One region of the Orenia marismortui DSM 5156 genome, then DNA from elsewhere that is predicted to be linked to it. Evidence: a T-box and tRNA genes for the amino acid it is inferred to sense, from the RefSeq annotation. Region 1 holds a T-box; the other holds one or more tRNA genes.
The links. A T-box is a leader RNA that pairs with one kind of tRNA and senses whether it is charged. The one in region 1 lies ahead of metG (methionine--tRNA ligase), so its partner is inferred to be a tRNA-Met.

Region 1 (16,844 bases):
CAGTATCAATTAAATTTGGACTTTTAGGTTTAGCAACTGCACAATCAACCTTATTTTCCACTGCTGATGGCTTTACTTCATAAGGGGCTCCAATGACTTTGCTAAATCCTTTTAATAATCTATTTAAACCAAACATTAATGGACAAGTAGGTGGTTGATCATTGTAAATAGGTATAAATCGTTCCAAGTGAGCAATTGTATCTTCTTCTTCATTACCACTATCATAACTACCAGGCTGTAAAATAGGATCACCCTTTTTAGACCTACCATCATTACCATTAGTAATATTGGCTAAAACATGATTATTAGACAAAATAAGAGGTTCACCAGTTTTGTTATCTTTAACTACAGCCCCAAAGGTTCCTGCAGTAATCTTGTAATGTCCAATACTAATACCAGGTTGAGCAGGCCTTAATTTAGTCACTCTAACCTTATCATTATTACTCAATAGTTCCACCTTACCAACTTCAATAACATCAGTTTTCTTATCACCTATAGTTTGAGGTATAAGATGTTGCTCATCTAAATCTGTAATTCCTACCTTGCTCTCAACTAAAACAACTACACATTCTTCATCAGTTCTCTTGCCACCAACTTCTTTATATCCCTGACCAACACCTACTACATTATCTAATGATAGTATATTATCTAAGTACTTATTTATTATTTCCCTAATATCTCCCATTCTTTCATATCCCCCCTTTCAACTAATACAGTATATTCACTAATAATACTTTTGTGAAAGAGAGAATAAAAATTTATTAATTAAATATTAGAAAGCTTTTGTAAAAATAAAAAAACACTGTGTACTATATAGTACACAGTGTTTTTTAAAAAATCAGACACTAATACAGCCAATTTTCATATTATTTTCTTTAATTTTCACTTCAACAGTTTCTGTTAATACATCAGCATAACTATATGATATACGCCGAGGAGTTTGATCTTCATCAACTTTTACAACAAAAACTTTAGGGTATGTTTGTTCTAAAATTCCTTCTTTTTCAATAATCTTACGTCGCCCTTGATTAGCTTTTAATCTCACCTTTTTTCCAACAAAGGAGTCTAAGTCACTCTTAATTTGCTTTAAAATGTTATCTGACATCTTGACCCACCCTTCTGGAATTACTATTACTAATTATACCAAATATTATTTGACAAGTCAAATAGATAATTATAACAAAAAACATATCAAAATTCAAATATTCTAGACATATTAAGTAATATTTTCTTAAATATCGATATTAAAACTTAAGTATAAATAAAAAATAAATTTATTCAAAATTATTCTTTACTTCTATATAATCCAAATAAAACATTACTCAATTTAGCAAATTGTTCAATACTTAATTTCTCTGCTCTTCTTCTAGAATCAATACCTACCTCTTCTAAGGCTTGATCAACTTGATCTCTACTTAAATTAATATATGGTGCTTTAGTCAAAGAATTTCTAATCGTTTTTCTTCTTTGATGAAAAGCTGATTTAACAATCTTAAAGAAGAAGTCTTCATCTATAAGATCTACAGCAGCCTTTTTATCAACCTTTAAATTAATAACTGCAGATTCAACTTTAGGCTGTGGTATGAATACAGAAGGTGGAACTATAAAGGATATTTCAGCTTTAGTATGATATTGCACACCAATAGATAAGATACCATAATCCTTACCTCCTGGGCTGGCTACCATTCTCTCTCCTACTTCTTTTTGTACCATAACAACAATCTCTTCTACGTTAAAATCTTCTTCTAACAGTCTCATAATAATTGGAGTAGTAATGTAATAAGGCAGATTAGCAACAATTCTAAAACTCCCCTCTACCAACTGAGAAAAATCAACCTCTAATGCATCACCATGAACAATCTCCACATTATTATACCCCTCAAAGATCTCATTTAATACAGGAATCAATCTATTATCTAACTCAACAGCAATGACTTTATTGGCTACTTTGGCCATCTTTTGAGTTAAAGAACCAATCCCGGGGCCAATTTCAATAACTGTATCATTTTCTGTTAAATTAGCAGTTTCAACTATTTTATCTAAGATATTATTATCAATTAAAAAATTCTGACCTAAACTCTTCTTCAAGTTTAGGTTATGTTTCCTTAAAATCTCTTTTGTATTACTCGGATTAGCAATTTCCATTATTAACACCTCAATTAAACTTTTCTAATGCTGATATGAATTCTTCTCTAGTAATTCCATAATTATTTAGTCTATTTAAAAATTGTTTACCATTAGCATACCCAATTCCTAACTCATTACCAACCTTATCTCTTAATTCTTTGGATTCACTACCACCTATTAAACCAAGAGCAACTAAATCATCCTTAATAAAAAGCTGATCTGCTTCTTGGTGATCTGCTTTAGCTTTGGCTAAGGCCTCCCTAATAGCATCTGGGCTAGCATTCTCAATTCCAATGTCTCCTGCTTTACTAGCATTATCTTGTGATAAATAAGCATCCTTACAACCAGGTACAGCTTTCTTTATTCTCCTCCTAATCATTTTACCAGCATGATCAGGATCAGTAAAGATAATAACACCTTTTCTTTTTTGAGCTAGCCTTATTCTTTTTATTACATTCGAAGACAAAGAGAAACCTTGTGTTATAATAACTTCAGCATCAACAGCCCTTTTTATTGCATCTACATCATCTCTTCCTTCAACTACAATTACCTCTTTTATCACTTTACTATCACCCTTAATTAACTCTTTTCTTTAGTTTATCCAACCATAAAAATTTATAATTTAAAACTTAATCTTATCACAAGAATTTCTAATAATAATATTTGCTTCTACTATCTTATGATAATATTCTGATATTTTATTCTCTATAACATTTATTAAGATACTAGTTGCTTCTTCACCAAGTTGGTAGGTATTAATATCTACAGTAGTTAATGATGGAGTTATCAATTGTGATAAAGGATTATTATTAAATCCAACTACTGATATATCTTCAGGAACTTTCAAACCTAACTCTTTAATCGCTAATATAGAACGATACGCCATTAAATCATCTACAGCAAAGATTGCAGTTAAGTCAGGATTTTTCTTTAATAACTTTTTAGTATTCTTAGAAATTATCTCTTCATTACCATGAATATGAATTATATATTCAGGATTATACTTTATTTTATTCTCCTTTAAGGCTAATTTATATCCATCTAATCTATCTTGGGAAACTATATACTCGCTACCACCAGTAATCAAAGCAATATCTTTATGGCCTAAATCGATTAAATGTTGGACTAAATTTTTACTAGCTTTAATGTTATCATTATTAACCCAGTAATGTTTATCAGCATCTTCAGGTCGTCCAACTATAACAAAAGGAACTTCCGCTTCCCTAAGTTTTTTTAGAAGAATATCATCTTTTTTAGCTCTTAGAATTAATATTCCATCTACTAATTTACTTTTAACTGCTCGCAGACTTGCTTCTACCTCTTCTTGTCCATCACAAGTAATCAATAATATACTATAACCTTTTTCTTGGGCTACAGCTCCAATCCCTCGTAATATTTCTGAATAAAAAGGATTAGCAAAAGCTTCCTCAGCCGAATAAGGCATAACTAATCCTATAGTATTAGTCTTCTGCTTAACTAAACTTTGAGCAATAATATTTGGATGATATCCAATCTTCTTCATTGATTTTTTAACTTTTTTCTTAGTTGCATTACTTATTCTAGGATGATCATTGATAACTCTAGAGACAGTAGAAGGTGATACTCCTGCGTCTTTTGCCACATCTTTAATAGTAGGCATTCTTATCTTCCTCTCTAAACCGATAATTTATTTCTATTTGTTTTACAAATAATTAAGCCATAGACAATTGTCTATGGCTTAATAGTTCTAACCCTTCACTCCACCTAATGTTAATCCGCCAACTAGATAACGAGACAAACCTAAAAACAGAGCCATTACTGGTATCATAATTAATACAGACGCAGCTGAGAAAGTTGACCATTCTACATTAAAATCACCAGCTAATTTTGTCAAACCTACTGGCAAAGTGTATAATTTCTCATCGGTCATTATAACTCTAGCAATCATATATTCATTCCAAGCAGTCATAAAAGTAAATAATGTAGTAATAACTAATGCCGGAGTAGCTAGAGGTAATATTATTTTATAAAAGGCCTGAAATTGATCTAAACCATCTACTAAAGCAGCCTCTTCTAAACTATCAGGAATAGTATCATAATATCCTTTCATCTGCCATACACACAACGGTAAAGCAGTTGTAGAATACATAATTATTAATCCGATATGGGCTTTTGCCATCCCCAAGATAGGTATTACAATATCATCACTAGTTAATCCCACTTTAGCTAACAATAAGAATAGTGGCAAAACTAACATTGTAGCTGGAAACATTTGAGTTACTAAAAAGAACATTAAACCTGCTCTTCTACCTGGAAATCTCTTGCGAGAAAATACATATCCAGCAGTAGAAGCCAAAGTAACTCCTAAAGCAACAGTAAAGAAAGATACTATCAAACTGTTCTTTAACCATTTTAGAAAATCTAATTCAAAAATCAATCTCTTATATGCGTTGAAAGTTGGATTTTCTGGGAAAATAGCTAAGCTAGTTGTATGCAAAGAATCATTTGGTCTTAAAGAAGTTCCAAATACTCTTAAAGCCGGATAAAGAGCAATAACTACAGAAATTAATAAGAACAAATGAATCAAAAATCTTTTCAATTTACTATCATGATTAAGTGCCATCTTCTATCTTCCCCCTTCTTCTTCATTTAATCTCATAAAGCTAACTCCCCATATAAATAATATGAAGAATATTACTACAGAAAATGCAGCAGCATATCCATATCGATAGAATTCAAAGGCGGCACGATATACATAAGTTACCAAAATATCAATTTTATCAGTTAAAGTATTGTAAGTTAATAGATAGATAACATTTAATTGATTAAAGGTCCAAACTACCCCTAACACCACTGCCGGAGCCATTACTGGTTTTAATAATGGCAAAGTAATATGTCTAATCTTTTGCCAATTATTTGCACCATCTATATCTGCAGCTTCATAAAAGTTAGGATCAATACTCTGCAATCCACCTAAAGCAATCATCATCATAAAAGGAATACCTAGCCATACATTAACTAAAATAGCAGCAGAAAAACCTGTTAATGGCTTGCTTAACCAAGAAATGGGTTCTATCCCAAACTTAGTCAAAAATAAGTTAACAGCACCATATCTATAATTAAACATTCCTTTCCAGACTAAAACTACAATATATTGCGGTATTGCCCACGGAATAACTAATAGAGTACGATAAATACCTTTAAATTTAAGGTTACGATTTAGTAAGATAGCATAGAAAATTCCAAAACCAACATGACAAATGATATTAATAGTAGTCCAAATAACTGTACGCATAAATACAACCCAAAATTTACTGTTTGATAATACCTCAATAAAATTTTGAAATCCAATATAAGTTAGCTTTCCATGCTTAATAAAAGGTCTAAATGTATACATATTCAAATCAGAAAAGGCTAATCTAAAATTATAAAAGAACGGATAAACTACGACTAAAAACACAACAATAAATGCAGGCATTAACATATAATAGGAAAATTGATTTTCCCTCAGTGTATCTTTAAATTTAGATATACCTGAGTTATTAATTACCCCTTCCTTTGATTTCATTTGAATCTCTCCTTTAGTTATAAATTTATGAGGGATGAAAATTCATCCCTCATAAGTTTTTTTAACCTATAATTACTGCATCTCTGAAATTTTCTTTTCAGCAGTTTCTTGCATCTTAGCAGGTGCTTGAGCTGGATCTAAATCTCCTGCCATAACACTTTGTAATACTGGACGAATAGCATCCCAAATAGCTCTCATTTCTGGAATAATAGGCATTGCCTTACCATTTTTCAGCTGTGCTGCAGAACCTTGCATGACTGGATCTTCTGTAATAATTGGTAAGTCATATACACTAGCGTTACTTGGTAATACTTTGTGTTTAACAACAAGTTCTTTTTGAGAATCTTTACTTGTCATAAATTTAATAAATTTCATAACAGCAATCTTCTTATTCTCTGGTAATTCAGAAATCATAATTAGACCAGTACCACTAGTCATAGGTTGAGCATATTTACCAGTTTTCTTGAATTTAGGTAAAGGAGCAACACCTAAATCAACAGTATCTGCTTCTAGATATTTACCATAAGACCAATCACCATTAATAGCAAAAGCAGCCTTACCTTCTACAAATAAACTATCAGCTAAGTTATAATCACATTCATCTGGCACAATATTATGCTTGAATTTTAAGTCTTTAACAAATTGCATAGCATCTTTTGTAGCTTCAGTATCTAAAGTTGGGTTATTATTTTCATCAAACACCCAACCTCCAAAACCTCCATGGAAAACAACCCACCAGAATGGTTCATTTAAGTTATATACTAATCCATACTGATCTGGTTTACCATCGCTGTCTTTATCTACAGTTAAGTCTTTAGCCATTGCAATTAATTCTTCCCAAGTTTGTGGAACTTCTTTAACTAAGTCTTTGTTGTAAAGTAATGTTAAATGGTTACCCATAGTATCAGGTACTCCATAAACACTTCCGTTTAAAGTCATACCTGGTAATGCATTGTCTAAGTACATATTTTTCATTTCATCGCTCATTAAATCATCTAATGGCTGAGCAATTCCCATAATTGAGAATGGACCAACATGGTCAAAAGGACTTCTTACAACATCAGGACCTTTTCCTCCCATGAAAGCAGTTTGTGTATTCTGTCTTAAATCTTCTGTTTCCATGTGAGTTCTTTCAACTGTAATATTAGGGTTTGCTTTCTCAAATTCAGCAATTAAAGAATCTAATGTCTCATCAACTTTTGGATAAGCCATTTCCCAAAACTTAATTGTTACTGGTTCTTTAACCTCTCTTAAATCTAAACCTTTAGCTTTCTCAGCAACTTCTTCAGTCTGCTTTTTCTCTTCAGTTGGCTTTTGAGCTTCCTCATTAGAAGCACACCCAACCAATAATAATGATAGTGCTAATACAATAATTAAAATACTTGAAATACTCTTTTTCACTGTAGTTCCCCCTTTAAATAATTAAATTTTAGGTAAGAGTTATTATTCTTACCATGAAATATTTTATTAATATCCTCATCCTTGTAAGCTTATAAAAGATTATAGAGGAAACCATCATAAGTTATTAAAACATAATTTAGATGAAGAATTTTTCTTGATTGTGAAATCGTTTGCACTTCTATTATAATACAATTTCGATATTAAAGCAATAACTCCTTCTTATTTTACCATTTTTTTATTTTCATAACTTGTTTATTATTTATTATATAGCCAAGATAAGCTAGTATTTGCAGCTTGAGAAACTTATTAAAATTCTCTTACTTTAAGTTTAACTCCTAATCTCTCCGCTAGCTTAAAACACTTATCCACATCTACACCAGGATAAGTTACTATAGAGGTTATAACATTAGGTATATATTCTGTAGCTTCAATTATAAAATTAATCAAATGCTTAAAAGATTCATCAAGTTGAGGTTGACAAATATCTTCATAAATAATAGCATTGTGAGCATTCAAACTAATGGATATAGAATCTATTATAGATTCTAACTCTACTAAAACATTTCTATTATGAATTAAATTAGCCTGTCCATTAGTATTAATCCTAATAGGAATCTCAGGATAATTTTCTTTCAGATAGCTAGCTACTTTTTTTAACAGATCTAACTTAATTAATGGTTCCCCATAACCACAGAATATAAATTCATCATATTTAACATCATCACCTATTGATTCTATCACTTCTTTAAAAGTAGGCTCTTTATCTAACCATAAATCATACTCACCTACCCCTTTCTTAAATCTTCTAACACAAAATCTACAATTATTAGTACATCTATTAGTTAGGTTAAGATATAAACTATTTCCTAATTGATAACTTATCGTCATAAGTATCCCTCCATAATAGTTTATAATAATCAACAAGGAATTATTACACAAAATTAACTAAATATGTTTTCGAAAAAGGGTATTAACTGCAATTGCAACTAATACCCCTTAAACTTTAATCTAATCCAAATAATCCTTTAGCATTTTCAGTTGTATACTTGGCAACTTCTGACAGATCTATCCCCTTTATCTCAGCTATCTTTTTGGCAACTTCTTTTACATAACTAGGTTCATTTCTCTTGCCTCGATATGGTACAGGAGTAAGATAAGGAGCATCAGTTTCTATTAGAATATTTTCCAAGCTAATCTCCTTAACAACCCTCCTTAGATCCTTAGCATTATTAAAAGTAATCACTCCACCAAAAGCAAGATAAAAACCCAAATCGATAACCTTTTTTGCCGTTTCTAAATCATAAGCATAACAATGTAAGACCCCAGTTAAATCCTTGGCCTCTTCTTCTAATATTTCTAAAGTATCTTCTCTGGCATCACGGCTATGAATAACTATAGGCAAATCAACTTCTTTAGCTAATTGTAATTGCCTTCTAAAAACCCTTTGTTGGGCTAAACGAGGTGAATTATCATAGTAGTAATCAAGACCAATTTCACCAATAGCTACTACCTTATCATGTTGAGCTAGCTCTTTTAACTTATTATAATCTTCTTCACTAAACCCTTCTGCTTCATGGGGATGAACTCCTACACTAGCATAAATAAAATCATTTTCTTTAGCTAACTCAACTGAATTATAACTAGATTTCATATCTGCACCAACATTAATAATCTTCTTAATCCCATTATCATAGGAACTTTGAATCACATCTTTTCTATCTTTATCAAAACGATCAAAATCTAAATGTGCATGAGTATCGATTAACATACATATCACTCCTAAATCAGTAACTAGTAACGGGTAACAAGTGACAAGCTCTTAATTATTTACTCGTTACTTGTAACTCGTCACTGAACTTACTTTACTTGTGCTCCACTATCAATATCTCTATCAACTGTTGTTACCGTTAATTCTCCTTGATCGTTAGATGCAGCTAAAATCATACCATTAGATTTAACACCAAAGATAGTAGCAGGCTTTAAGTTAGCAACCATTACTACTTTCTTACCCACCAACTCTTCTGCTTCATAATGCTTAGCAATTCCAGCAACTAATTGACGCTTCTCATCACCTAATTGAACCTGTACTTTAAGTAATTTATTACTTCCCTCAATTCTTTCTGCTTCTAATACTTCAGCTACCCTTAATTCTAATTTACCAAACTCATCAAAAGTAATATATTCTTGTTCAGACATTTTATTATCCCCTTTCTTATTAGCTTGCTCTTCCTTCTTCTCTTTATCTAATTTTTGATAATATTCATCAGCATCTATTCTTGGGAAGATTGGATCTCCATTATTTACCTTGATACCTGATTCTAATAAAGCTTTTGATTTAACATTATCCCAACTTTGATCTGCTAAACTATCTTTAATTCCTAATTGTTCCCACATCTTAGCTGGTGCTTCAGGTAAGAAGGGTACTAGAGCAATTGCAATTCTTCTTAGATTATCTAATAAATTATATAGTACTGTTCCTAATTCAGCTTTCTTATCTTCATCCTTTGCTAAGACCCATGGAGTAGTCTGATCAATGTATTTATTAGTTCTTCTAACTAAGTTCCATAACTCTTCTAAAGCTACACTAAACTGTAAATTTTCTAAATTATCTTCGACTGCTTTAAAAGTAATAGTCGCCACTTCTTCTAAGTCATCATCAAATTCAGTCTCTACCTTAGCTTCTGGAACCACTCCACCAAAGTACTTATCTACCATTGCTACTGTACGGTTTAATAAATTACCTAAATCATTTGCTAAATCAGAGTTAATTCTTTGAATAAAGTTATCAGTAGAATAAGAGCCATCAGTACCAAAAGCAATCTCTCTTAAAAGATAATATCTAACAGCATCTACACCAAAATCATCAATTAACTTAACTGGATCAATTACATTTCCTTTAGATTTAGACATCTTTCCACCATCAACTAATAAGAAACCATGTCCAAAGACCTTCTTAGGTAAAGGTAAATCTGCTGCCATTAAGATAGTTGGCCAAATAATTGTATGGAATCTTAAAATATCCTTACCTACAATATGAATATCAGCAGGCCAAAACTTATTAAATTTCTCCTCATCTCTATTCCAATCAATACCTGTTAAATAACTTGTCAAAGCATCAAACCAAACATAAATAACATGATCATCATCAACTGGAACAGGGATTCCCCAATCAAAAGTTGTTCTAGAAACACATAAATCTTCTAATCCCTCTTTGATAAAGTTAATCATCTCATTGCGACGCTTAGCTGGTTGAATAAAATCAGGATTATCATTTAAAAAATCTAATAATCTATCTTGATACTTAGACATTTTAAAGAAGTAACTCTCTTCTTCCATCCATTCTACTGCCCGGTTACAATCTGGACAATTGCCCTCTTCATCTAACTGTCTTTCAGTCCAATAAGTCTCACAAGGAGTACAATAATACCCTTCATATTTACTCTTATAAATATCACCTTTATCATAGACCTTCTTAAAGATATACTCTACATCTGCTCTATGATCATCGCTAGTAGTACGAACAAATTTAGTATAATCGACCTTTAATTTTTCCCATAAATCTTTAAAAGTTTCTACTATACCATCAACATACTCTTTAGGAGACATATCATGCTTAGCAGCACTCTTTTGAATCTTCTGACCATGCTCATCAGACCCAGTAATAAATTCTGTTTCATAACCCTGCAATTGCTTAAATCTCGTAATTGTATCAGCTGCAGTAGTTGTATAGGTATGACCAATATGCAGTTTATCATTTGGATAATAAATCGGTGTAGTTACATAAAAAGTTTTGTCACTCATTTTAATTCCTCCCCTTGTTTATGAAATTTACAACTAACATTAACATGTAATTTTTAATTATCAATTGTATATATTCCATTATCAATTAAATATAAAAAACCTCTCATCCCTACTATAGGGACGAGAGGTTAAATTTCGTCGCGGTACCACCCTAATTGCCATACAAATTTGTATGACCACTCTTTAAACTAGTAACGGTAGTTAACCGATATGACCTACTAAAGATTCAACCATATAGCTCCAGGACCATCTTCAACACCTTTACTATTCTGGTTCTCAGCTACACCAGTTCTCTGTAAATAGATTAGGTATCTACTCTTCCCTTCAATGCATTTATCATATAGATAACATTCTTATTCAATACATCTAAATACCCTTCGTGAGCGATAAGTTCTTACAAAGATTAGAACTTATCAACTCTACTCTTCCCTTCAATGCATTTATCATGTATATAATATTTTTATTAATTCTATTATGTCTACTTCATTTAAAAATATACAAGATAAAAATAACTTTGTCAAGTTTATTATTCTTTATATAGACTTATTTGCTCTACTAACTCCTGTAAATCTTCTACTATTTGATCTAAACTATCAGCTATAGCAGCAGTCTGTTGAGCCTCTGCTGACTGTTCCTCACTAATAGCAGCAACTTCTTGGGCTGCAGCTGAAATACCTTCAGTGAAATCAGCAACTCCATTCATAACCTCTGTTATATCTACTAAGGTATGGTCAAGTTTAGCTACTCTGTCTTTGATATTTACAAATGCTTCATCAGCTTGGTTAATAGCCTTTAAGCTAGAATTAGCCTTTTCTTGACCAACCTTCATTTCATCAACAGTAGTTTCTGATTTCTTTTTCATCTCTTTAATTAGACCGACAATATCCTCAGCAGCAGTATTAGATTCCACTGCTAACTCTCTAATCTCATCTGCAACTACAGCAAAACCACTTCCATGTTCACCAGCCCGAGCAGCCTCAATACTAGCATTTAAAGCCAATAAATTTGTTTGCTCCGCAATATTAGTAATTGCTCCAACAAAATTGCTAATTCTCTGAGTAAATTGATTTAACTCTTCTACTGTTATTGTAGATTTATTAATTCTTTGAGTTAACTCTGTAATAGTAGATACTGTGTTATTAATAATCCCAGTACCTTCATTAGCTGCATTAGAAATAGCCTTAATTGAGTGGCCTTGATCTGTACTTATATCTCCTGCCATCTCCTTTATGCTGGTAGTTAAACCATTAACTAAATTAACTTGAACTTGTGAATTATTAGCTATTTCCTGAATAGATGAAGAAGCCTGTTCTGCCATATTTCCAGACTCTTCAGAAGCAGTTGATAGATTACCACTAATATCATTAATATTTTCTGTAGTTAGATTAATTTTTTCCAGTATTTGATTCATATTCATAACCATTTGATTTAACTCCTGCTGTAAATAACCAATTTCATCATTACGTTTGACTTCCATTGTTTCAACATCAAGATTACCTTCAGCAAGCTCTTTAGTCAAATTAGCCATCTGCTTAATAGGTTTGATAATCATTCTATTTGTTAAAAACAAGATAACCCCCGTTACAACAACAGTATCAATCATTGTTGAAACAAATAATGAGGTCTCACTACCAGAAAACTGTCCACTAATAAAAACATTTAGCTTATCAGCAATAAAAGGTCCAACCAATAATGACCCTAGCACAGCAACTACGAATTTGATTCTTAAACTCCTAAACTTTATTAGATTAATTATTTTATTCTTCAAATTTAATACTCCTCTCTCTATATAATTAGAATTACTAGTTAATAGATAGTTAAACAATTATTTTGACCTCTATAACAAATCAATTTTTACTAGATTTTATTTCTTAATTGATTGTTAAAATATAGCTTCTACCTAATAATTATTTACAAAAGACTAAATACCTTCAATTAATTTATTTCTTCATATACCTTTCCACCTAAGATAGAATCTTTTGCTCCAATCTTGCCTTTATCAACTAAGTGGTCTAATTTACTTTCTAAAGTATTTCTATCTAAAATACTATCTGATCTCTCATTTATTTCTTCTAATTTTGAAAGAATATTGGTATTATTAATTGGCAAACTATATAAAATAGCATCATATAATCTTTGATCCTCTACTTCACTCTGTTTATTTAATTCTTCAAAAGGATTTTCTGTATGTGGACTTTCAGTTTTAGAGCATCTAATTCTTACAGCCAAAGTTCTACCAAAAATAGCTGAAGATACAAAGGTATCACCAGACCTTAAATAAGGAAGTCTTTTAGCTTCATCAGAAGTTAGGTCAGTCTCTTGCTTAATAGTTTCAATATCAGTTGCTCTTACAGTTCTAAAAACAAATTTAGTATTTAATTGAGCAGTTACTGTTTCATCTAATAAAGTTGGACGTTGAGTAGCTAATATTAGAAAAGTACCATACTTTCTACCTTCTTGAGCTATCTCTTTTATTACTTTATTAGCAGGGGCATCATATCCTTTAGGGGCAAAATTATGGGCTTCATCAGTAGCAACAACAAAAGGTGGAAAATATTCTCCTTCTTGTTGTCGATATTGTGCATCTTTGTAGTCTCTACGCTTGCGATATAATGTTCCCAATACATAAGTAGCAAATACTTGTAATAACCAAATTGGCCCTTGAATAACAACTAATTTGCGATCTTTAATACCTAATTCAATCTTATCAATACTATTGCTAAATAACCCCTCTCTTTCTAAACGTCCTAACCTCCAGACGATACCACTAACAGAACTAGCCGGCAGATTACCATAAGCATCTAATAGCTCTAAATATTTATGGTATTCCTCCTTAGTCTCACCTTGGACAGCACCATTTTTTAAATCACGATCAATTCTATTTCTTCCTAGCTCCTGAGCCCTTTGTAAATCTTCTAATCTACCTTTAAAGGTTAATAAGCTATCCTTTTTTTGATGTAAGCTCTGTACAGCATTAATCATAGAATCTGTTAGATGGCTTGCTGCAGTTAATAGATCAGATAAGTCTTTAGTACTTAAATCTGAAAAATTAACTCCTACCTCTTGTCCAATCTGAAAAGTTTCAAAAGCCTTAGCGAAATCCGTAGTATATTTCTCATCCAAATCTTTAAAAGAATCACTGAAATCCATTTCAAAATGAGGATCAAAAACTATAGTAGGAACTCTTAACTTCATTAATTCCTCCAAAATTACTCTCATTCCAAAAGATTTACCCGAACCAGAACCACCAATAATACCAATATGAGGGTATTGATGCATTGCCTTTACTTTAAAGTTGAAGGGAACTCCATTTTGAGGAGTTATATTACCATTCTCATATAGTGGTGCTATGTCTTTTAACTCTTCATCCATCTCTGCTGTCATTTCTTCAGTTCCCCTAATCACACCTAAAACAAGTCCTTCTTCTGGCCCTTCTTTAACTAATAAATCTTTAACTTCACTAAAATGAGGAATTAGTACATCTGATCCTGTTTTGATTGGGTAAGGAGCCTCTTCTAATAAACGTACTTTGGCAATATTGATCTCATCTTCTGAAATATTATAGCCTATACTCTGTAATGAATCAATTACCCCCTTATCCACAAAGCCCTTATCAATGGATAAAGGAATATACCTATTATATGCTTGAGTTTCAACTACCTCTCCTAAAGGAATATTTAAACTTTCATCTACAATCTTTAACATCTCATTAATTCTAAATTTTCGATCTTTAGAAGCAACATAAACTTCTTGCTGCGTAGTTAAACCAACTACCTGCATCTTTATCCACCTTTCTTTTTGAATTAATAATGAATAATTAAGATCTTCTTTAATTATCAATTATAAATTATACATTGCTTTAATAAACTCTATCTGAACGCTTAGAATAAAAAAGTCTCTGCTTCAAACGAGGATCTAAGTAATTGTCAATGATCATCTCCATCATTTTATTGCTAATTCTAACCTCTTCGTCAACAATATCTAACCAGATTGGTATACCTCGTCCATCTTTGGGAGTAAGTGAATATACCAGATTACTCACCAATTCTAAAGAATCTTCTTGCTCTTTAAGAAGATCAATCCCTATTACACCTGGATCATTTGAGATTCTTGCAAAAGACTTTTTTAAGCCATCTTTAACATTATCAAAAATCATCATCTCACCCAAATCTAATAATCCAAACATTAGTTCTCTATCATACATATCCTTCATATTAGTAGGAAAATCATTCTCATCACCTAAAGTCAAGCTTAAATCATGAGTACCTATCTCTTCAATTACTCCTACTATTATCACATCTCTATCTAAAGCTATTTCCACTAATTCCTCCCACTCTTTTTCAGCTTGATTTTGGTATCTAGTTAAAGACCCATCCATCATAACCAAAGTAGGATTCCATTTCAAAATACTATCTTTAGCCACCAATACTTCCAAAGAAGCCAGTAAAGAACTTTTAATCTTACCTGCTACCTCTTGAGCATAAACTCTATTATCTTCACCTTCTTGATTATTAGCAATCGAAAGCTTTTTAATAATATTTCTTTTATCATCTTCAATTAAAGGACTAAATATCTGCTGTCTTATAACACCAGATTGCTTTCTGTCAGTACTCTTAGCTAAAGCCTGTAATAAAGTAATATAGTGAGGATAGATCTTCCCCTGAGTATTAACTGAACCATCAACACCTACAATAGCCTTATCTTTACTAAAATTTTTCAATTCTAGATCATTTAGTTGAGTTAAATTGATAAACTTACCAATTTTAGAACTAATCAATTGCTTTAATTTATCGTTACTTAGGTTAGATTGACTTTCATACTTTTCTCTAAGTTTTGTGTTAGAATCTTTTAATAAAGATTTCAATTCTTCAGTAAATAACACTTTGATCACCAACCTCTATTCTTATCTTCCACACCTATTCTCCACTTCCTGCTTTAACTTTTTTACACCTTTGATCAGATTTTAAATATAACAAATCATGAATAGCTAAGATGATAAATTAGGATGCTGTTTAACAGCACCCTAATTTTTTTATTTTATCTATTAACTTTTATTTTTATTCCAATCTGATAGACCTCACTTTTAGGTAATGAGCGTAACTTGGCTACTTCTTTAATAGCTTTTTTCTTAGTTAATCCTTCCTCCATCAATGACTCTAAATGCTCTAAAATAGATAAATCTTTCCAAGCTTCACCTTCATTCTTAACTTTTCCGCCTTCTAAAACAAGAACAATCTCACCTCTTGGTTTATTATTCTTAAACAATTCAATTAATTCACTAATATTTCCATCTATTGTTTCTTCAAATTTCTTAGTCAACTCTCTACAAATAACAGCTCTTCTATCTCCTAAAACTGCTAAGATATCACCTAAAGCTTTAATTAATCTATGAGGTGCTTCATAAAAAACTAGTGTACGTTCTTCATTTTTTAAATTCTCTAAATAACTCTTTCGATCACTATTTTTTCGTGGTAAAAACCCTTCAAAAGCAAATCTATCAGTAGCTAAACCAGAAATAACCAAGGCACTCGTCATAGCTGTTGGTCCTGGAATAGGAACGACTCTCATTCCTTCTGATCTAAGAAGGCTAATTATTCTATACCCCGGATCAGAAATACCTGGCATTCCAGCATCTGAAACTAATGCTATATTTAGCCCTGCTTTTAATTTCTTCAATAACTCTTTACTTTTATGTTCAGCATTATGTTCATGATAACTAGTTAATTTTGTATCTATCTGATAATGATTTAATAATTTTTGGGTATGACGAGTATCCTCTGCTGCTATCAAATCAACTTCTTTCAAAATATTTAAAGCCCTAAGAGTAATATCATCTAAATTACCTATTGGTGTACCACATATATATAATTTCCCATCACTCATCTAACTCACCCTTTATTAGCTTCAATTTCTGTTGACGACTCATTTGCTTAATTTTGTATTCCCGTTGCATCGCTTGACTTTTATC
Region 2 (16,844 bases), on a different contig from region 1:
CTAAAGTAGAAATGTCAATATTGAATTCCCTACTAATTTGGCGTACCTCTTTTTTAATTAGATCATCAGAACTCATTGTATCTTCTACATTAATTCCTGCAGGTAAAACTCCAGATAATAAGTAGACAATATCCATAGTTTCTTTTACAGTCATCCATTCCTCATCTAATATATCACTAACTTGATTTGCTGGCATATTAATACGATTTGATTTAAGAACAGAATGTAAATTTCCAAATTGATCCAAAACACCCAACTTTACTTCATAAGATTTAGCTGATTTCAAATCATTTAAATACCAGCTATTATGACCTTCACTAATATCAATATCATAATAAACATTATAATCTCTTCCTAAACTCAAATTATAAACTCTTAAAATTAAAGGTATATCATCACCTTGACTATAGCCTGCTTTTGAACATACATTAGTTATTCTAGCAGATGTATACTCCCAATATAAGTGTGCAGTAGTTGGATTTTTAACTTGTAAAACCAGCTTATTATCACCATATTGATCAGGTATTTTATTCATATCAAGATTAGTATCTTCAATTTCATTATTATTTTTTTTAGGTACCGATTCACTAGATTGAGCACTAGTCAAAATTTCTTTATCTTTTAATTGATTTAAATTAACTTCTTGAATTTTAGACATATAATCTCCTCCTTTAAAATTATTTGATTAATTTAATAATATCTCTCTAATTAGATTATGAAAAAGATATACTTATTAATAACTATTAATTTAGATTTTTTTAATAATATCAAGATCTACTAAAATTTCAAAATAGATATTTTTTATATTTAATACTCTTCTTACCCAACAAACAAAATCTTATTAATTGATTAAAACATAAAGTAGATCATTTAAGTAAAACCGATAAACAAATTATGTATTAAACTTCAAAACTTTTCTTTTAAAAAACTTTAATTCATTCATCTCTTCTTAATTCATATCTAATATTACAGATATGTTCTACCCCTTTCAAATTATTATAAGTATAAATATTTTCTGTTTTGGATCATTCCATTTCTCTTGTAGTATTCTTTTATCTTCATACTTCTGCTCTAAATTATTTAGACTACAATCAATGAATATTGTTAATCTATTTTATAATTAATTAGATTAACAATACTATATAACTTTTCTAAACCTATTAACATACTTTAAAATTTCAACAAAATAAGATCTTTTAATCTCACATAAGTATACTAATTTATAACAATAACATCAAAAATAAATGGATAGATTAAAGAAAAGCTCTACAAATATCTTAATATTTTCATGAAAATATTAAGGCTAATAACTATGTTTCAACAATATGTCTAACAAATAATATAAAACTATAAAGGAACAAATTTCAAGCCAATTAATGTAAATGATTAATTTTAAATTATTCTAGACTGGTGATGTAGATATCCAACCTTAAAGTGAAATAAAAATAAACTAAAAACTTTGAAACCACGAAAGGTTTAAGGTCTAAAAGATTTTTTGAATCTTTTATTAGTGTTAATTTGTGTTCATTCGCACCCCAAGAGTATTTCCTCGGAAAAATCATCCTCGGGGCATGGTAAAAATAAGGTTTTAATTTACTTTTTAGAGTTGTTTATATACATGTCTTAAATACACAAAAATATTAACCTGCATGAACAGCCTAATTATAGTATTTGTAAATTAATATAATCATTTTTGCTCATTTATAGTATAAAATTGAAAATTAAACTTGATTGTTCAATTTTTTTATAATTATATCACACTACTCTATCTAAATAATAACAGTTAACTAACAATTAAGTTACAAAAATAAACTTAATCCTATTGAAGCATCCCCCCTAAATACCTTCTTTTCTTGAATATATTGCTAGTAATATTTCAGTTTTAAAGTAATAACTAATATTTTTATAGCATCTACCATTTTATTCTTAATTGATAAATACAACCATAGAACTTAATAAAATAGTTTTTTTATTAACAAATTCAAATATAAAAAAAGTTATTTAAATAAGAATAAGATATAAATACTTTATATCTTAAAAACTATTAGATCATAAACTCCTTTCTCACTTATATTTTCATTACATCTCAAATAGAAAATAAAAGACTACTACAATAAAATATATTCTCTTCATCCATAATTATTCATATTTTAGATAATAATACATAATTGCTTTTTTAATTTGAAATAAAAAGCATTAAAAATACTATATATATTGTGCACTATCCAATTATCTAACTTATTCAGCACAAATAATAATATACCTTTTCTCTATTATTAGTATTTGTCATCAGTGTTAATATTCACTTTGAAACATAAGTTTTTTATTCTAATTATAGAAAATTGTTTACATATCTTCTGAACTATCATATAATATTAGTAAGAAGAGAGTAATTAGTAGAATTCGTTCTCTTTAAAGTACTGAGTAGCCGAGCAAGTTTTTATTATAAAACAACTTGTGAGGTGATATTAATGTACTATGAAAGCATTTATTTCGTGAAATCTAAGGAGCAAGACCTTCTTAGAGCTGAGCGGCAGGCTGAACTAGAACGAAAAGCTAAAAAGCAAAAATAAGAAAAAGAGTAGATTAGGAGATTTCCTAATCTACTCTTTTTCTCTTATAAGTCAAACATATGTAGATACTATTTTCAAAGCTTTAATTTAATAATTCTTTCTACTCCCTATTGTAAAATACTCTTGAATTCATATAGATATCCAATTCTAAAGCGAAATTTAATGAATATAAAACATCAGTACCAAGTAACTAGAGCAGATGACAGCTTACTTATTTACTGGTTACTCGTTACTCATCACTTGTTACTAGTTACTGAAGTATCCAACTATCTTCTATCAAAAGACATCTATAAATCGGATAACTATATCAAATAAGAAAACTAATCCCCTGGCTTAATAATTTATTAAATAAAATAATAAAAACCATTCCCAGATTGGAAATAGTTACTTAAAATTAATTATGGTAGCGGCGGAGGGACTTGAACCCCCGACTCTACGGGTATGAACCGTATGCTCTAGCCAGCTGAGCTACACCGCCACGGATATATAATTGAGAATTGATAATGTAGAATTGAGAATTAAATATCTTTAAGAACTTCATCCTCAATTTTCATTTCTCCATTCTCCATTGATTTTTGGTTGCGGGGGATGGATTCGAACCAACGACCTTCGGGTTATGAGCCCGACGAGCTACCAACTGCTCCACCCCGCGACATTTATTTAATTTATAATTAACAATTGATAATGTATAATTAAAATCTTTAAATCCAAGACCTTTAATCATCAATTATCAATTTTACATTGTTAATTATTAAAGTGGTACCGGGGGTCGGGTTCGAACCGACACGGGCATAAAAGCCCACCGGATTTTAAGTCCGATGCGTCTGCCAATTCCGCCACCTCGGCATAATTTAGTTGTTGGCTGCTAATTGTTGGCCTCTAGCTTAGATCTTTAAAAGAACTTGCTAAAAGCTAATAACCAGTAGCTAATAAAATGGTGGAGGGGAGAGGATTTGAACCTCTGAAGGCGTCGCCGGCAGATTTACAGTCTGCTCCCTTTGACCACTCGGGAACCCCTCCACAATTATATATTTGTTTGCCTAAGGTACTATTTTCCCTTGCGACATTTAATATATTATCATCTTAGTTGATAAGTGTCAAGAAAAAATATATAATTTTTAATATTTTATAAATTGCAATATAAAATGCACGGTTTTTTATTACTCAATACCTCATAAATTTTAAGCTGCCTTTAACTGTTCTTCAAATATATAATTTGCATTCTTAAACCCAAACATTTTTCGTGGATAATTATTTATCCATCGCTCAATTCTTTTAACTTCATTTCTGCTAATATTCTTAAAGCTACTTCCTTTTGGTAAAAACCTTCTAATCATTTTATTTAAATTCTCATTACTACCTCTTTGCCAAGAACAATAAGCATCAGCATAATATTGACTAGTTCTTGAGATATCACTTCCTGTAAAGGAAGTTTCTATCCCTTCATAATCATAGAATTCTTTACCATTATCTGTAGTTATAGTTTTAAATAAGTCTCTAAATTTTCTAACTCCTATTCTTCTTTCTACGCGATCTAATCCTTTTATTACAGATTCTTGAGTCTTATTAGGTATTAGTTCTATTATTTCTTTGCGACTATATCTCTCTGTTAAAACTAATAAAAAGGGCTCATCTTTACCTTTCCTACCCTCTACTAAGTCCATTTCCCAATGACCTATTTCTGACCTTTTATCAGCTTCCTTAGGCCTATCTGATATCTTTCTTCCCTCTTTTCTCCTTTTTGTTGATTCTTTTTCTTTCTGTTTAGATTTATTAGTCTTTTTATATCTACCATAAACCAAATCTTCTCTCTATCTATAAACAGAATGCCTTTAATCTATATAATTATATATCGTCTTCCAATGTATTTTAATTTCAAACCCATCATCCTCTTTAATCATCTCTGCAATTACCTCTGGAGAATAATTTCCTTTTATTTTTTCTTCTATGAATTCAGCTAATTGATGATCTTTTCCTATTTTAATCTTAGCTCCTTTAGCAGTCGCATTGTTATCATATAAGTTTTGAGCTATATCAGCATCGTATTCTATTCTTTTAGTGTAATCTGAATTTAATAATACAAGCTTTCCCCTTTCAATTTCTCGACTTATTGTCGTCCTATGCCTCCCTAACTCTCTTGCTATTGCTGTCTTCGATTTGTTTTGTATATTATATAAATGTTCTATTATCTTTCTCTCTTCCCACTTTAAATGTTTTCCTTTTCTACTTTTTGTGTTATAATTATTTTGGCACATATTTAATACCTCCAATGTTTGCTTTGGTCAGTTAACATTATATATGAGGTATTAATGTGTGTCATTTTTTATTTTTTGAACTATCCGTGCATTTAATTATACAATGCACCAATTTTTAATATTTAAATATTAACCCTTTCTTATCTACTAATGATTACATTTAGAGTTAAAATCATTGCTTATATCACTAAGATTAAATTTTTCAGCTGAAATTATAATTTTAACCTCTTCCTTGTTAATAATCTCTTTCTTAAACTCTTCCCAACCAATTCTATTTATCATTTCTCCTAACCTTTCTCCTACTCGCCCCTGATCTTTATAATAATCTATAACTTGATCAATTAATACTAAAACTTCTTCATGCTTTAATTTATTGGCAAGTGGCTTTGCTAACATAGGTTTATGCCCGCCAGATCCACCTAATCTTAATTCAAATCCTTCTTCATTACCTACAACCCCAATATCCCTTATTGCTGGAGCAGTACAGGATAAATGGCACCCACTTACTCCCATTTTCATTCTTGATGGTAACTCCATTCCTAAATATTTATTTTCTAAAGCCATTCCTAACTTCACTGAATCTACCTTGCCACGTTTACAGAAACTAGTACCTGGACAAAATCTAACCCCTTTACACTTTAGTCCTGATCTATTCTTAGGTTTCATACCTAAGTCATCCCAAGCTTGGTCTACTTCTTCAGCCTTTAATCCAATTAACATTATCTGTTGTCCTGAAGTTATCTTAATAGTACAATTATATTTTTCAGCTACATCTGCTATCTTTTTTAGAGTTTTGGGATTAGTTAAACCTCCACTTATATGCGGAGTAATAGAATAGGTTCTTTTACTATTTTTTATCCTTTGTAAATTACCACCTTCAGGTAACTTAATCATTATTTTCACACTCCAATCTAATATAGATTAAGCTGTTAGTTTTAAAACTAACAGCTTATAAATTCAATCTATCATTACTTCTTGCTCAAATTCCTCGAAACCAATTCGATCAATAAACTCTCCTAATCTCTCACGTTTATTTCCATTTCCTTCGAAATAATGCATAATATTATCTATAATTTTCAGTGAATCTTCTGGTGTTTGATGTTCAGCTAAAACTTGTCCTAATCTAGCCTTAACTCCACCATGCCCCCCGACATAAATATGAAAACCTTTTGATGTTCCCATCAATCCTAAATCCCTAAATTCAGTGGCCATACATTTATTTACACAGCCACTAACTCCAACCTTAAACTTACCTGGTAATTCCATTCCATGGTATCTTTTATCTAATTCCATACCAATTGAAACTGAATCTTGCTGACCTCTTTTACAGAAGGTGGTTCCTGGACAAAACTTAACACTTCTAACACAAACTCCTATAGCATATCCAGGATCCATCCCCAGATCATTCCATACTGCATCTATATCCTCTTCTTTAATTCCTACAATTGCCAACCTTTGAGAACTAGTAGCTTTCACTGTTGCAGCATTATATTTTTTAGCTATTTCTCCAATCTTAATCAATTGATCAGGTTCTAATAAACCCCCTGGACTATGGGGAGCAATAGCATATGAACCATCCCTTTGCAAAACCGCCCCTTTTGCTAAGAGATCTTTTTTTGTTCCTTGACCTGTAGTGTCCATGTTTTTACCTCCTTAGATTTAATCAAATATTAGTATCTGGAGGTAAAAATAAAATTATACTTCTCAACAATTATTTTATAGGATTATAGTGTTTTATATTAATATAAAAAGAGCTACTATCTAGGTTAAAACTTAACTCGTATAAATTTTAGTAATTATTCTAGACTTCTATAACAACTATAATGTAAAGATATCCTCATATTGACCATCTAGTAGTTCGCGCTCATGATTAATATCTGAGTTAATAGCAGCTACAAAGGTAGCAATCCAAATACTATACAACTCATGCATTAATTCTATTGAAACACCTGCTGCTTTCCAAAATTCCGTATGCAATTGTCCATTATGTCTCCAAATAATCTTATCTGTTTCATTTCTTACTACTGCAGATAAACGGTCACAAGGCATCCTTTCTACCAAGGTATTTTTCAATAGTTCAAAAGCAGCTCTTAAATCATTTGAGTCTAATTCATTTAAAGAAGCATTAGCTAATTCTGCTCCATTATTACGATATACTTCTACTAATAATTCTTTATCATTATATTGATCCATTAATGCTTTTACAATAGCAGCTTCCCTTGTTTGAGCTACACTAATAGCTCCTTCTAACCATGGATGAATATGACTATCTCCAATTAATTCTTCTAAGGGGGTCTCACCTTTTAGATTTCCATATTCTTCTCTTATAGATTCTACGATCTCTTCAATTTCTGAACTTTCATACTTTTCTTTAAAAGCATTTATAATCTCTATCTCACGTTCTTCAACCACCTTAATTTGATTATATAACCAATGATGAATATGTCCTAATACCAAACTCATTTATATCACTCCTTGTTTGAAATTTAAGTAAATTTATTATTTAGACCCTTGACTTCTTTTCTAAATCTATTATTACATACTATAAACTTTAGTTCGTTGATTTATATCACAAAAAGCAATAAATCTTATAAATAGTTTGAATTATTCTCAGGTCCAATCATGCAAAGCATCTATATCCAAAATAGTTATTTGTGTATTGCCTACAAGAATAACCTCTTCTCGTTCAAGCTCTTTTAGAAAACGACTTACCGTTTCTCGGCTAGTTCCAATCATTAATGCCAATTCACGTTGACTTAAATTAAGATCTATCTCAATTCCTTCTCTATCCTCTTTTCCATAATCTCTAGCTAACTTCCAGAGCCTACTTGCAATTCTTGGCCCTGTCTTCTTTAGACCTAAATTCCTTAATTGTCGATAACTCTGCCGCAACTTTAAATTAGCGGAATTTAAGATATGTAAAGTTAAATTAAAATCTTCTTCCATAATCCTTAATAGAGGGTCAATAACTATTGAAATAATCCCTCCTTTTTCTATACATTCGGCAGTTACAGAACTTCTTCTACCATCTAAACTGATCTCATTAATTACATCTCCTCTTTCTAAGATGTGAATCATCTTTTCCTTACCACCCTCAGTGAACTTAGAAACCTTTACCCTTCCATTTACTATAATATATAACTTATTAACCTCTTCGCCATCAAAAAAAATTATTTGCCCAGGTTGATAGCTTTTTATTAATGCATATTCAGCTAAGGAATCTATAGTTTCTCCTTTTAAATTCCAAGCTCTTAGTAATTCAATCAATATTTCTTTAACTCGAAACATTCTACTACTCCTTTATGCTTTTAGCCTTATTATATACCAATTTAACAAAAATGAAAACTCGAAGGAGCTTTTCCCTCGAGTTAAGTTATTTAAAATTTATAACAAAATATATTTTTAATTTATAATAGCTAAAATGGTCTTCTTCTCTTCAGCTATTACTTATTTCCTACTTTAGTGAAATTATTGCTTGTATTTGTTTTATATCCAGGCCAGTCTATATGTTCTGCTATTCTACATTCTGGATTCAACTCTACACCTTTTAGAACCTCTTCTTTATAAGTTTGGAATCCAGTTCGATCTACGATATAACCTACATGCTCTTTAGCTAAACTCCGATCAATATATTTGTCTATATACTGGTAAGTATTATTAATAATATCAATGATAGCATCTTCTGTTACCCATTCTAAAAAAGGCATTGCTAAACGAGGGTTTCTCTTACCTGTACGCCCCATAATTAATAATTTATAGTATTTTTTGCTTGTATCTCTTGTCCAAGCATTAGTTGGGCATTTAGAAATACACTCACCACAGCCTATACACTTATCTTCATCTCTAACAACTTTATAATTTTCAAACTTTAATGCTCCTGTTGCTCTCTTCTTACAATTTTTCACACATACCCCACAACTAATACAGCGATAAGCATCATAAACTGGAAGATCCATACCTAATACTCCATAGTCTTGCATATGAGCCTTAATACAGTCATTTTGACATCCAGATACTGCAATTTTCACATGAAAGTCATTAGGAAAGATATTACGTTCAATTCTTTGAGCCAATTTAGTAGTATCATACTTAGCATAGCGACAGACTTTATTTCCAATACAAGCTGATACATTACGAGTTCCAGCTGCTGGATAACCATCTTCTGGGTTACCAATCTCTACACCAATTCCTTTTTCCATACCTTCAATCAGAGGAGCAACCTTTTTATTGACTTCCTCTACTTTATCCATTGGAATTCCTGTAATCTCAAAGCCTTGACGTGTTGTGATATGCAGATTTCCATCTCCATACTCTTCAGCTATTTGTTGAAGAATTGTTAAATATTTCGCCTCTAAATGACCACCTGGTACCCTAACACGTAAAGCTGTAATATTACGCTCTTTTGTTATCCGATAAGCATTCTTCTTAAATTCTTTAACATTTAATGACATATTATTACTCCCCCCTTTAATCAACTAATTCTTTAGCTTTTGTATAATTAAATACTGGTCCTTCTAAGCAGATATAAGTGTCATCCATCTTACAATGTCCACACTTTCCAATTCCACAAGACATCTTCCGTTCAAAAGAAACCCAAATTTGTTCTTCTTGAATATCATACTTCATAAACTCTAAACTAGTAAATTTCATCATAATTGGAGGTCCTACAATAATTACTTCCATATTATCTAGATTACTAAAGTCTACTTGATCAACAAAGCCAGTAATTAACCCAACATTCCCATCCCAAGCTTGATCTCCTTCATCAACTGTTAAAATAACATTAATGTGATCTGCTGCTTTCCATTTAGCAATTTCATCACTAAATAAGATATTAGCTGGATTTTTAAAACCAAGCAATAAAGTTAAGGAGTTAACTACTTTAGGATTTCTATAAAAATAATTAATAATACTCTTAACTGGAGCTAAGCCAGTTCCCCCTGCAGAAATCACTAAGTCCTTGCCTTGATACTCTTCCATCGGAAAACCATTCCCATAAGGACCTCTAATCCCTAATTTATCTCCTACTGTTAAGTGAGCTATTTGATTAGTTACCTTTCCTACATGTCGGATAGTTAAATCAATATAATCATCACCAAAATCACTAACAGAGATTGGGCATTCTCCAATTTTGGGAATAGATACTTCTACAAATTGTCCATTATCAACATCTAAATCTACTGCTAATCTATATGTGTAATCAACTTCACTTTGTGCAGTAATATCTGTAATCTCTACAGCTTTTGGTATATAAGGATTATTAGGCATCTGCTTTCCCCTCCTTAATAGCTTGATTTAATTTCTTAATTGCTCCAACAAATGAGATATATTTTGGACAAACATCTTCACAACGACCACAGCCCACACACATATCTATATCAAATCGCTTACGAAAGTCATAAATCTTGTGCATTGTCTTAAATCTCATTCTATCTCCATAATTTGTTCTAAAGTCATGACCTCCAGCCATCTCTGTATATCCATCTATATGGCATCCAGCCCAAACTCTTCTTCGTTCTCCAAGATTCTCATTATCTTTATAAGCTATATCTTGCATTGTCCAACAACTACAGGTTGGACAAGACATATTACAACGACCACAACCTATACAGCGTTTACTATATTCTTTCCAAATCTCTGATTCAAATAGATCTGTTGTAATATCTTCTAGTGCTGGTACTTCTACTGCCACTTCATTCTCTTGAATAAATTCTGGAGTAAATTCTACCTCTTCTTGATCTACAAAGATTTGAGTTAAGCTATCATCTTTCACTTCACAAAATACTTCATCTTCACTTATTCTTAAGAAGATTGAATAATCATCAGTTTCATTAGTCCCCATAGAAACACAAAAACAAGAATCAAAGCCCTCTGTACATTCTATTACTGCAAACTTAACCTTCTCTCTTAACCTTTTATAATAAATATCTTCTTCTGGACCATTTTCTAAGAAGATCTTATCCAACCTTTTAAAAGCATTCACTTCACAAGGTCTTAAAAAGACAATTACTTTATCAGTATCTTCTTCAGCCTCAATATATTCATCACCATTAAAATAGAATAATGTTTGAGTAATTGGAAAAACAATATCCTTGGGAGAATATTTAGTCTTTTCATTAAACTCAATCTCAGCAAAACTATTTACTTGACCATAAGTAATTAGATCTGTATCAGAAAAGGTTCCTTTATCCTTCTTTCTAGTTGGTGCATAAATTTTGTATTCATTCTGTAGCTTCTTTAGAATATCATCAGCTTCTACATAATTTAATTTATAAGCCATATCCTTTTCACCCACCCTTTTAATTTTTCTATTTAACTATTGAATTGTGAATTAATTCATTAAAAACTCCAAATTTTTGCATTCGCTACCTATCTTATCACATTTTTAATCTATCATTTGTGACAAAACTCACATTTACTATCTAGTATTATAATTTTCTAAGAACTAGTAGTATGATTAGCTCATTCTCCAAACAAGAGAGGAATCAACTGACAAAAATAATACTAATAATTAATTATCCACTTATCCATCTCTTATTTCCTAATAAAATTAAATCTAATACTCCTTTTTCCATATAGCTGCTCTAAAGCCCTCAAAACTTTGTTCTTTACTTCACAACTATATAATAGCATATCTAAAGTTTTTATGTTGTGATAAATCTCACGTTTATAAAAATAATAATTTTCTTTAAATAATTATTAAATTCAAATCTGCTATCATTTAATTAAGACTTATTAAAAGAAGAAACTAGTCTCTCTTACTTTAGTGACTGCTAATTAATAACTAGTTACTATTAAAAGCAAAGCTATAACTTGACCACAAACTCAAAAAGTATACTTTCTTTACTAACAAAAAAATAATAGCTTCACTATCTTAAGATAGTGAAGCTATTAAAAATACATCTCTTACTAAAATATAGAGTTTTTCTTTTATAAATTTAATAAATACTTAGCTAATGTTCTCTGAACCTCAAGAATATTACTACTATTCTTAGCAAATTGCTTTGTTAGAGGCATACTTGATCCTGCTATCCAAAGCTTTAATTCTGAATCAGCATCAAAAGTTCCAGCTGTTTCTATACTAAAATGTCTAATACTTTTATATAGTATTGAATGATACTCAACCTTCTTTCCAGTCACTCCTTGCTTATCTACAAGTATAAGGCGCTGACTGCTAAATACAAAATAATCTCTTAATACCTTATATCCTTTTTCAATTACTTCTCCTTCGATTAATATCTCACTTAGCTCCTCTTTAAGATCTTCCAAATTCATTTCTGTTGCATTCCCCATAAGCCCATCTAAAAAGCCCATAAAATCTCCTCCTCTAGAGCCTTAATAATTAATTATCAATTTTATTCTCTTCTAATAACTTTAAGAAAATATCCACTACCTTAGGTGCAAATTGTTTACCTCTATTCTCCTTAATCTCCTGAATAGCAATCTCTTTATCTAAAGCTTTGCGATAAGATCTATTTGATCTCATTGCATCCCAAGTATCTGCTACTGTAATAATTTGAGAAATAAGTGGAATCTGATCTTTTTTAATTTCCTCTGGATAGCCACCACCATCCCATGCTTCATGATGATATAGTACAATTTCTGCTATGTTTCTTAATTTTTCGCAACTCTTTAAGGTATCATACGCCCAAACTGGATGTTCTTTAATCAATTTATATTCTTCATCAGTTAATTTCTCTTCTTTATTTAAAATCTCTTTTGGAATTAATATTTTTCCGATATCATGAACTAATCCAGCCCAATAAGCTTGATTTATTGCTATATCTGATAAATCCATTCTTTGAGCTATCTTCTTGGAGATTTTTGCAACATTCTCTGAATGACCAGTTGTATATTCATCATGTATTTCCAACATCTTTACGATAGAGAAGATAATCCCCCTCTTAAATTCATCCTGTAAATCATTGTATTTTTGCATAGCATAGTAAGAAGATATAATACTCTTAAATGCATTCATTAGATCTTCTGCTTTTTTATCAAAATTCTTATTGCTATCTATGCCTATATCTAAGCTAATACCAGCTAAAGCTTCATTGTTATCATATAGATCAAAGGAGATAGTCTCCTTTATCGGTTTGGATGCTTCTTGTAATTTCTCCTTTTCATAGTCATCTGCTGAATATAAGGAAATAATATCTCTGATAACATTTACCCCTTTATTTCTCTTTTTAAATTCTTCTTCACTGAGATTTAAGTCTTTTAAGCTATCTAAATCATGACCTATAGCATCAAGAAACTTTACTTTTTTATTTTGATAGAGATAAACGCTTCCATAATCAGCTTCAGGAATGATTTTTATTGCCTTATTTAATAGATAAGATAAGAATTCCTCTTCATTCCTAATAGTTGATTGTGATAAATTAGATAACAATTCAATCAGATTTTTCAAATCATTTGCTAGTTTATTAGCGTTAATATATGCTTCTTCTAATTCCTCATTTTGGGCAGTTATTTCCTCATTATAAGCCTCTAATTGTTGATAATTTGCTTCAATTTCTTCACTCATTCCATTAAGTGCAGCCAATAAAACTCCAATCTCATCTTTTCTTTTAATTTCAATCTTTCGAGCATTAAAAGGATCATTTGATACCCCATCGGCAAACTCTACAGCTTTCTTAATTGGAATTAATAAATATTGTCTATTAATAAGATAGACAATTAAGGTTAACATAATAATAACTACCAAGGTTAAAAGTATAATCTTCCTATTTAATTGATTGCTAATATCATAAACCTCACTTAGAGGATTTTGTGTCAATATTACTCCATCTATCCTATCAATACTAACATAAGAAGCTAAATTCATTTCACCTTGATACTTATACTTTAAATTACCTTCTTTATTAGCTAAAACTTTCTCGATATTAAACAATTGATTTATATCAAATTTTTTATTAATCAGACCTTGATCAGGGTGAGCAATCAATTCTCCACTTTTAGCTATCATGTAGGCAAATCCTTTTTCTCCTACCTTTTTACTAACTAATTTATTACTTAAAGTTTCTAAAGTTACATCTACTGCTAATACTCCAATAAACTTTTCAGCTGAACTGTATACTCTTTTAGCAACAGTAATAACTTTTTCGCCTGTAAATGCATCTTCATAGACCTTAGTCCAAATTATCCCTTCATTTTTTACAGCTCTTTTATACCATGATCTTAGCCTTGGATCAAAACCTTCATCATCTACTTTAGAATAAGATATAAATTCTCCTGACTTTGTGCCAAAGTATATATTTAAAAAATAATCATATTCACTGTCTATCTCTTCAAACTTCTTTAACATATATTTCTTATCAATATTTTTAATTCCACTTTCATTACTAAGGGTCTGAACTATTATTTCTGTTTGATCTAAAAAACTATCAGCTCTCTCCTTAAAAGATCGAGCTATCTCTAGATTTCTTTCCTGAGCTAATTTATTTACTTTAGTAGCTACCAAATTATTAATCAACAGTGCTAACACTGATATAAATAAAATTAATGCTATTATTATTATTATATTAACCTTTAGTATCAAGCTATCATTTAATTTTATTCCTCTATTCTTTTTATTTAACTTCACAGTCCTCACCTATTTCATCTTAATGTGCCATACCAGAATAAAAACTTATGAATAATATAACCTTTCAATCTAACCTTATATAACCCTAATCTATGAATCTAAAATAAAAATACTTATCTTTTATTTTAATACAATTTAATTATAAAAATCTTCTTAATTTTAATAATTAGACAAAAATATTCAAAATTCCTCTGTAATCTTTAGAATAATTAAAGTTAAGAGTTAATTTCTTTATTGCTCTTAATAAATTAAAGTTCTAAATGAGTTGCAACACATCTTATGTAAGTCATTCAAAACTTAATATATTTATCTCTATACTACACAAATTTCTATACTCAAAGATATAGAAAAATTTCAATAATTAAATTAACTTACCACTTGTTATTCACCATTTCTTAGTATTAGATTAGATCAATAAATATCACTAACTCTTTAACCTCTACAATTATCTTAGATCTAAGCTTAAATTATATGAAGCTAGTAACTTTTATAAGAGGAAGCTTAATTTCTATCTTATAACTATCTTAGTTCTAATAGGAACTGTATTATATAGCTCTTCTAGATCCCTTGCTTCCATTCTAATGCAGCCCTTAGAATTTTGTTCTTCAAGATCTACTTTCTTATTATTGCTTGCATGTATCCCATAACTACCACCTCTAGTCCACAAATCAATTCCTATCCAATAATCACCATAGATCTTATTTTGCTCTCCTTCTAACTTAAGCTTATTCTTAATTCTAAACTCTCCTACTGGAGTTGGATTATCAATCCCTCCTACAGCTATAGGATAACTTCTTAATATATCATTTCCCTCTCTAATAAATAACCTATTCTTAGATCTATCTACCACTAAATTATAGGGTTTAAAATCAATTGTTACATTGGAGGTTGATCTTTTATTTTCTGGTAATACTTTTACAATTAGAGAGAGTAAATCTTTATTCTTAATTTGGTCAATCCTATAATCCCATTTAGAATTCAAGATAGATATATCTGTTAAATAATCATTTTTTAATTCCTCAATACTATTAGGGAAAGTATAATGATCTTCTAAGTAAAGTAATACAGCTGTCCTGATCTTATTTAGATCATTATTATTAAAGAGTTTATTCTTAGACTTATTCTCATAAAGTCTATCTTCTTCTAAATAGTCATTGATACTATTATATAATTCTGTATTCATAATAGAATTTTCTTGCTTCAAAGTTTTAGTTGGAATATAAGTTTGAGCTAAGAAAATAACTAATAAGCTTAAAATAATTATTAAAATAGCTAATAAAATAATTAAATATCTTCTCTTATCTATATTAGAATAAATCTTATCACACCTCCACATGGTTAATAAAAGTTAATTAACAATGAACTTCTAGTTTATTATTTGCAATAAAGTATTTTTTAACCATGCTATTTTCTTTATAATTTTAGATAGTGCAAAATAGTTACTAACTATCGATAAAAATATAAACCCTGATAAACAAAAAAGTGATAAGGTAGATTAAATCTACCTTATCACTTTTTATCATGTATTATTTTTAATTAATAATTAAGAATTATACCCTTCGTTTATAATCAATCTTAGGCTTAGAACCTCTTTCTAAAGCCAATATAATTGTAGGAATCAATATTAATTGCCCTATCAGACCTGGCCAACTACTAATAATACTACCTTTAACCATTAGTAGTGGATCACCTAAGTTATCAATGTTGAAAAGATTAATTCCAAACCAAATAACTAAAGCATAAACCAGTCTTCCACCTAACATAGCAGTTATTAGACTAGTCATTAAATTTAATTTTTTATAAATTAAACCACTTAAAAATCCATAAGTAGCTAACTCAAAAAACATTAATATTAAAAAAGGCATTGGTGGCATTCCAGAGATTATAAAGTTTAATATCGGAGTTAATCCTCCTATAATTAATCCATAGCCTGGTCCTAACAATAATCCAGCCAATAAGACTGGAAAATGCATTGGAAGAAATACCTTCCCTCCAATCGCTGTCAAATGAAACATATATGGAATTAAAACTCCTAAAGCTAACAATACCCCACCCTTACTTAATTTTTTAATTTTCAACCAATCTCACCCCCTTCTTAGAAATAAAAAGTTATATTTTAATTAATCCTACTAAATTATTAGCTAATATAAAATGAAAACATATTAAATAGAGTATACTCTATTATAATTAGATTATTTCTAATAAAATCCTCTTTTTTTAAATTTTATTACTAAAGAAAAATTATTTTTGATTAATTAAATAAATTCTAAAAATAAACTACAGTATAATAAGTATAAGATCATTTAGTTTTACTTGTACGTCAAAGAGTAATAAGCAACATTTTAACTCCCAGTAATGGTGCATTGTATAATTAAATGCACGGATAGTTCAAAAAATAAAAAATGACACACATTAATACCTCATATATAA

Region 2: it encodes a tRNA-Met, which carries the amino acid that the T-box ahead of metG (methionine--tRNA ligase) is inferred to sense. The anticodon was not compared.

Annotation. Positions count from the first base shown of each region.
Region 1 is NZ_KB900617.1:1,241,871-1,258,714, forward strand. Features, by position in the region: gene OREMA_RS0105595 (chymotrypsin family serine protease) at 1-685, opposite strand, end outside; gene OREMA_RS0105600 (Veg family protein) at 839-1,105, opposite strand; gene rsmA (16S rRNA (adenine(1518)-N(6)/adenine(1519)-N(6))-dimethyltransferase RsmA) at 1,285-2,145, opposite strand; gene rnmV (ribonuclease M5) at 2,156-2,689, opposite strand; gene OREMA_RS0105615 (LacI family DNA-binding transcriptional regulator) at 2,750-3,766, opposite strand; gene OREMA_RS0105620 (sugar ABC transporter permease) at 3,854-4,729, opposite strand; gene OREMA_RS0105625 (carbohydrate ABC transporter permease) at 4,733-5,674, opposite strand; gene OREMA_RS0105630 (extracellular solute-binding protein) at 5,747-7,075, opposite strand; gene OREMA_RS0105635 (TatD family nuclease-associated radical SAM protein) at 7,382-7,963, opposite strand; gene OREMA_RS0105640 (TatD family hydrolase) at 8,079-8,843, opposite strand; gene metG (methionine--tRNA ligase) at 8,933-10,876, opposite strand; T-box leader at 10,990-11,213, opposite strand; gene OREMA_RS0105650 (methyl-accepting chemotaxis protein) at 11,403-12,644, opposite strand; gene OREMA_RS0105655 (ATP-binding protein) at 12,812-14,656, opposite strand; gene OREMA_RS0105660 (DNA double-strand break repair nuclease NurA) at 14,736-15,758, opposite strand; gene rsmI (16S rRNA (cytidine(1402)-2'-O)-methyltransferase) at 15,914-16,759, opposite strand; gene OREMA_RS0105670 (GIY-YIG nuclease family protein) at 16,752-16,844, opposite strand, start outside.
Region 2 is NZ_KB900618.1:268,791-285,634, forward strand. Features, by position in the region: gene OREMA_RS0107290 (DUF4912 domain-containing protein) at 1-658, opposite strand, end outside; tRNA gene OREMA_RS0107300 (tRNA-Met) at 2,975-3,051, opposite strand; tRNA gene OREMA_RS0107305 (tRNA-Met) at 3,150-3,225, opposite strand; tRNA gene OREMA_RS0107310 (tRNA-Leu) at 3,331-3,419, opposite strand; tRNA gene OREMA_RS0107315 (tRNA-Tyr) at 3,509-3,593, opposite strand; partial or broken gene OREMA_RS19460 (IS30 family transposase) at 3,755-4,828, opposite strand; gene OREMA_RS0107325 (nitrite/sulfite reductase domain-containing protein) at 4,976-5,722, opposite strand; gene OREMA_RS0107330 (nitrite/sulfite reductase domain-containing protein) at 5,786-6,469, opposite strand; gene OREMA_RS0107335 (hypothetical protein) at 6,647-7,291, opposite strand; gene OREMA_RS0107340 (Crp/Fnr family transcriptional regulator) at 7,439-8,116, opposite strand; gene asrC (sulfite reductase subunit C) at 8,272-9,279, opposite strand; gene asrB (anaerobic sulfite reductase subunit AsrB) at 9,296-10,096, opposite strand; gene asrA (anaerobic sulfite reductase subunit AsrA) at 10,089-11,108, opposite strand; gene OREMA_RS0107360 (PH domain-containing protein) at 11,759-12,142, opposite strand; gene OREMA_RS18305 (HD domain-containing phosphohydrolase) at 12,171-14,414, opposite strand; gene OREMA_RS18310 (L,D-transpeptidase) at 14,923-15,597, opposite strand; gene OREMA_RS0107375 (ECF transporter S component) at 15,965-16,492, opposite strand.